Regions from separate parts of the Lactobacillus helveticus genome, predicted to be linked through region 2. Evidence: riboswitches for the same ligand, from Rfam matches in the RefSeq annotation. Region 2 holds a riboswitch; the other holds the start of a gene.
The links. A riboswitch is a leader RNA that binds a small molecule or an ion and turns the genes downstream of it on or off. The one in region 2 is predicted to bind magnesium.
Positions count from the first base shown of each region.

Region 1 (3,430 bases), 110 kb from region 2:
TTCACCATCGTAAACCGTATCGACGTTTAAGCCGACTTGCAAAGCAATCGCTCTAGTAACCGCCTCATTATCGCCGGTAAAGATTTTGACGTTTAAATTATCATTTTTAAGATCTTGTAAAGCCTCTTTAGTGCTTTCCTTAGGTGGATCAAGATATGCCAAATAGCCAATAATTGTTAAATCATTTTCATCTTTAGCAGAAAATTCTCCCACTGGCGCTGGATTCAATTTATAACCAACTAACAGCACTCGTAAACCATCATCATTCAGTTCATTGATTTGATTAAGGATTCTTTTGCGCCAAGCATAAGTCAACTTTTCGCTTTTGCCATTGACTTCAACTTGATTAGAAATATCCAGCATCCCTTCAGCTGCGCCTTTAGTAACCAATAAGTGTTGCCCGTGGTGTTCATCATTATCAACCACCACAACGCTCATTCTTTTTCTGCTATAGTCAAAAGGAATTTCGTCTATCTTGTTGTAATCACGCTGAATCTCGTTTACATCTAATTCATCACCAGCCGCATCAATCACTGCTTTATCAATCAAACCCTTCATCCCGGTTTGATAATAAGCATTTAAATACGAAAACTTTAGAATACGCGGCGTTTCTTCCATTTCCAAATCATAGTGACGCTCTAGAACTACCTGCTTTTGAGTTAATGTACCTGTTTTATCGATACAGAAAACATCAGTTGAGCCCAAATTTTGAATAGCATTCATTTGCTTGACTACCACGCCTTGTTTGGACATTTCAAGTGCGCCTTTAGTCAGATTGCTGTTAACGATAATCGGCAAAACTTCAGGAGTAAGCCCAACTGCCGCTGCCAAAGCAAATATTAGGCTTTCTCCCCAATCACCTTTTGTTAAACCATTAATTATGAATAACAAGGGCAACAAAATAGCTGTCACAATTATTAAAATTTTAGCAAGCTGCTTCATTTCTCGATCAAACAGCGTTGTATTGACCTTTTTGCGTGAAATCTTCTGAACTTCTTTGCCAAAAACGGTGTTGTTTCCTACCGCAAAAACAATGCCGCTACCGGAACCGGAAACAATCGTAGTTCCCTCATACAAAATATTGGGATAATTTAGGTAATCAGCTAACATACTCGGTTTTAGCGTAACGTTGGCAACTTTCTCTGTCGGTTCGGAATCACCATCAAGATAGCTAGAAGAACAAAATAAATCCTTACTTGTTAGCAGCTTCATATCAGCTGGGATCATGTCGCCTGCAGATAAGTTGATCACATCGCCAACTACTACATCTTCAGTTGGCAATTCCATATTTTTTCCATCACGCCTGATATTGGTAGTAACTGACACCATATTTAATAATTTGTCAGTAACCTTAGCAATCCGTATTTTCTGAATAAAATTTGCCACAACAGAAATCAGAAGCATCAGTAGCATTACCAATACAGTCTCTATATCACTATTGCCATGAGGAACAATGTAACTAGTAAAGGTGGTAAGCAAGGTCAAAATAATTAATACCAAAGTAAATGGTGTTGCTAAGGATTCACCCAATAATTTCCATTTAGATGCATTGGTATTCGTTCTTATCTCATTTTTGCCATATTCCTTTCTATTTTCATTAGCTTTTTTGGTTGAAAGTCCTTCGGCACTCGCTTGCAGCCTCGCTAGCGTTTCGCTGCGTGATTCACGTGCAATCCGTTGAATTCGTTGAATGTCAACATTTGAATGTTTTTTGCTCGCTGGTTTTAACATTCTACAATTCCTCTCATTCAATAGACAAGCAAACAAAAAAAGCCACCTGCTATTTCTGCAGGTGACTTGCACGCCAAACAAGGCTTTTGTCATACTCGTCGTTCAGTTTTAACACTACGTGACGTAAGCACATGCTAGCTATCTGGATCTCGCCTTAAGTCGACGACACCTATTTAACCCGTTGGCATCTCTGGATGTTTCTGGGCGATAGCGTGTGTTCACGTAGGAGTCTCACCTAACAGTTTTACTTACTATATCTACAAAAAGTTTAAGGACTTAATTCAAATAAGTCAAGTTGCCTATTTGCGCAAATTAGAGCTATGATGTCCGAATCTTCTAAGTATATATATTATTCCCATAATTAGGAATGCCAAGGCTAATGCGATTGGCAGTGCTATTCGATGGGGATGCGAAATCTTATTTTGTTCGCTTTGCGATAAATCAAATTTATCAAGAGCATATTGATATTGTTGATCTACCTTGGTTGCACAGGCACGAAAAACAAATCGCAACCCCTTGTTAAAAGTAGCATTATTATAACTTCGAAGTTGATCTGCCTCAGCGCTAAGAATATTTGATCTCGCATCTGCTGTAAAAGCACCATGTAAATCTTTGCTTGAAAAAATTTGTACATTGCGCTTCTTACCTTTTTGCCCTACCACAATAAAAACAGTGCGCTTAGATCGATTTAACGATTTTGGCGTTAAGTTTTTAAGTTTTTTCACTGTAACTACAGTTATTTGAGGTTGCTCTTTGGTTTGCAAATAACGATTATTCTTCTCTTTAATTAAAGTCTTAGTCTCTTTATTTAAAATATGAGCATGATCCTCAATATTAGGTTGCACAAATCCCGTCATCGTCATAAAGACGGCCAACAAGCCAAATAGCCAAATAAATCTAGTTTTCATCTTCTTCAAGTTTATAAGCCAAGCTTTCCACATATTTCCGATCGATTTTAATCTGTTCATATGGTACCCCACAATCATGAAGCAGCTGCATTGCCAACGGATTGTCGCGATAATCAAAGTAATAATTAATTTTCTTTACGCCAGCTTGAAGTAAAGATTTGCAGCAATTATAACAAGGAAAATGAGTCACATATATTTCAGTATCATCAGTTGATACGCCAAATTTTGCACATTGAATGATGGCATTCATCTCGGAATGAATAGTCCGAACGCAATGTCCATCAACCATTTGATGGCCTACTTCATCACAATGTGGCTGTCCAGAAACGGACCCATTATACCCTGTGCCAATAATACGATTATCTTTTACTAAAACACTACCAACAAGAGCTCTATTACAAGTAGAACGCTGTGCTATTACTAGTGCTTGCATCATGAAATATTGTTTCCAAGGAATTCGATCGTGCATGAACTTACCTCTGTTTATTCATATTATCTATTTTTAAAGTAGTTCAAACCAATAGCATCACGAACTTGTTCCAAAGTCTCATTAGCTACTGTATTTGCTTTCTTTGATCCTTCTAAAAGCATCTCGTAAATTGCATCTTCATCTTGAGCATACTTTTCACGACGTTCACGAATAGGTGCAAGTTCAGCTTCCAGCACTTTGTTTAAGTAACGTTTAATTTTAACGTCACCCAAACCGCCTTTTTGGTATTCTGCCTTAAGTTCTGCTACCTTATCCTTATCTGGATCAAAGACATCGAGATAAGTAAAGACAGTATTGCCTT
Region 1 covers NZ_CP151471.1:1,881,635-1,885,064, reverse strand. Annotated here, with positions in the region: gene mgtA (magnesium-translocating P-type ATPase) at 1-1,731, opposite strand, end outside; M-box (ykoK) riboswitch at 1,818-1,981, opposite strand; gene AADV52_RS09570 (TPM domain-containing protein) at 2,031-2,639, opposite strand; gene AADV52_RS09565 (ComE operon protein 2) at 2,629-3,108, opposite strand; gene trpS (tryptophan--tRNA ligase) at 3,132-3,430, opposite strand, start outside.
Region 1: it holds a riboswitch for magnesium, as region 2 does, so the genes downstream of both, mgtA (magnesium-translocating P-type ATPase) here and mgtA (magnesium-translocating P-type ATPase) in region 2, are expected to answer to the same signal.

Region 2 (3,430 bases):
CTGGGCACACAAGATTATCCCTAATCAAATGGATCACGCTTTGTCCCAGAGAGAAAGTAATTTAGATCGTTATGCACATGTGATTGCAGTTCCAGATCAAGTGGAAGAAGAAGATTTTCCACATGTGCATATCTCTAACTTCTACTTTTCATTCAACGAAAAGTTTACTGAAAAATATGGTACATATCGAAATGTAGTTTCTATTGCAAAAACTGAAGATGAGGCTGTAAAGCAATTCAAGTTACCATACTTTGTATTCAAGTTTCATCATAAGCATTTCTTAATTTCTGCTTACCCAATCAGAAATGAAATGCTTGATCCAATTAGGAAAGTTAAAGGGGTTTGGACGTATTCAACAGGGCTCTACAATGTAGCCGATTTTATTAAGAAGTTTCCAGAAAATTCTAAGCAGCACGTTCGTCAGTTTAACTTAAGCAAGTTAGATCCAACACGGTTATTACATATTTGGTAAAAATGAGTGAGTTTGGAAAAATATTTTTCCAGACTCATTTTTTATTGATTAATTGCCGGAGAAAACACGGGATTTCAATCCCGTGATGAATCCGGCCTTTTTTAGTTTTTTTGCTTGTTCCCCCCTTCTTTCTTAAACATATGTTTGATATAATCTTAAAAAGAAAGGAGGGAACAAATGTGCTGAAAGGGATCAAATTAAGACTCTATCCTAATAGAACACAACAAAACCAGCTTGAGCAGATGTTTGGCAATGATCGTTTTCATTCACGCAAGTATCTGAAAAAGTCTTATACAGGCAAGTCAATCGTAAAAACTGCAGGTAAAAGATATTTAAAGATTCCCAAATTGGGCTATGTCAAAACCAGCAAGACTGGAGTTTTGCAAAACACTAAGGTTAAGCGTTATATGGTCGTACTTGAACCAACGGGCAAGTATTATTTGTCTCTACAAGCTGAAATACCTGAACCAGAGAAGTATAGCTTAACTGACAAACAGGTTGGAATTGATGTTGGCGCAGCTGATTTAGCAATTCTGTCTAATGGGCTAAAATATCCTAGTTTTGACAGTTCTTATTTTGAAAAGAAAGCCAAAGTCTGGCAAAGAAAATATGCTCGTCGCAGACATTTAGCTAAATTATTAGTTTTGCAAGACAGGAATAAAAAGGTGCTTTGTCCTAGAAGCTTAGAAAGCTTCACTAATTGGCAAAAAGCGCAAAAGTCAAAAGCCAGATACCAAGCAAAAATAGCTAATCAGCGCAGAGATTATCTGCATAAACTAACTACGCATTTAGTTAAGCAATATGATGTAATTGCGATTGAAGATTTGAAAACCAAGAATCTTCAGAAAAATCATCATTTGGCTAAGTCAATTGCCAATGCTTCATGGCGAATGTTTAGACAAATGCTAGAATACAAATGCGAATGGTATGGCAAGAAACTAATTGCAGTTGATCCCAAGAATACTTCCAGAATTTGTTCAAAATGTGGCTATAACAGTGGCGCTAAGCCATTAGAGATTCGTGAATGGATTTGCCCTAAGTGTCAAACCAAGCATGATCGAGATATTAATGCGGCAGTTAATATCCTGCATAAAGGAAGTACAAAGCTAAGTGGTCAGGGACTGGCCATGGTAACAAGCTGAGTTCTGTGAGTTAGGCATTTGACTAGTTCAATGTAAGATCCTAAACACTACTCAGTGTTCCCAGAAACCCGGCACTTCAGTGCCGGTGTAGTTCATTTTGGGGTCTGATAATTTTTTAATAGCAGTTATCTAAAAATTATATGAAGAAAAGATAAAGATTTATTAAAAGTACTTGTATATCTGTCCTTGCCCTTTTATGATGAAGTTGTTAATTAAATAGTTAAAGCAAATGAACTGTTAGGTGAGACTCCTACGTAAATATACGCTGACGCCCAGCAACATCCAGAGATGCCGATGGGTTAAACAGGAACTGTCGAATTAAGGCTTTGCCCAGTCAGCTAGTTGAACAGACTTCACGTTACGTAGTGTTAAAACTGAACGACGAGTAGAAATCGCTTGATAACTAAGACCAATGCAGTTTTTGCGTTGGTCTTTTGTTTGTTTGCCGATTTTTTAGGGGAGGGATTAGAATGTTAAAAATTTACTCTAAAGATCGTGTGGTAACAGATGCGACTTTGGCTAAACAGATTGCAGGAGAGGGAAAAAGTGAGGTATTAGATAGATTACATACGTCGGTTGAAGGATTAGAAACTAGTCAGGCAAAAAAACGATTAGAGCGTGATGGATTAAATGAGGTTTCCAATAAAGAGCATCATCCTAAGTTACATTTCTTAGTAGATGCATTTATGACTCCATTTACTGGAGTGTTATTGATTTTAGCAACTTTATCGTTTTTTACTAATTATCTATTAGCAGCACCAGCTGATAAGGATTTGAGTACCGTAATTATTATGTTGACTATGGTATTGATTTCTGGACTAACGAGTTTTATTCAAAATGTAAGAACAAATGATGCTGTAGAAAGTCTTTTAAATATGGTTTCCGTAACTACTAATATTAGACGGGATCAAAAAGACCAAGAATTGCCAACTAAGGAAGTTGTAGTTGGTGACATCATTAATTTAACTGCAGGGGATTTAGTTCCAGCTGATATGCGGTTACTTCGAAGCAAGGATCTATTTTGTTCAGCTAGTTCTTTAAATGGTGAATCTAATCCGGTAGAAAAGATTGCAGATCAAAAACCAAAAGATGATGAAAGTTATCTTGATTATCCTAATATCCTGTACGAGGGTACTAATATTATTTCCGGTTCAGGCATGGGAGTTGTATTTGCGACAGGTGATAAAACCGTTTTTGGTAATCTAGCACGTAGTTTAGCTAAAAATAAGACTAAGGAAACTACTTTTGATATTGGTATTAAAAATATTTCTAAGACCTTATTAACGATGACTGCAGTTATTACGCCATTGGTTTTCTTGATCAATGGGCTAACAAAGGGCGATTGGTTTAATGCCTTAATTTTTGCGATTGCAACTGCTGTAGGTCTAACACCAGAAATGTTACCGGTAATTGTTACCAGTAACTTGGTTAAGGGGTCTGTAGAAATGGCTAAGCATGAAACGATTGTTAAGAGAATGAGTTCAATTCAGAACTTTGGCTCTGCAGATATTTTGTGTACTGATAAGACAGGTACTTTAACTCAAGATAAGGTTGTACTTGAAAGACATTACAATCTAAATCTAGAAGAAAAACCAAAAGTCTTAGGATTATCCTTTTTAAATAGTTACTATCAAACAGGGATGAAAGACTTGATGGATGAGGCCATCATTCATGCTGCCGATGATGAAATAGACACAGTTAAGATTAAACAAGATTATCAAAAAATTGATGAAATTCCTTTTGATTTTAAACGTCGGCGGATGAGTGTAGTTGTTAAAAATAAGAAAAATGAGCATCTATTAGTAACTAAGGGTGC
Region 2 covers NZ_CP151471.1:1,989,752-1,993,181, forward strand. Annotated here, with positions in the region: gene AADV52_RS10140 (AAA family ATPase) at 1-472, shown strand, start outside; gene AADV52_RS10145 (RNA-guided endonuclease TnpB family protein) at 613-1,614, shown strand; M-box (ykoK) riboswitch at 1,841-2,008, shown strand; gene mgtA (magnesium-translocating P-type ATPase) at 2,085-3,430, shown strand, end outside.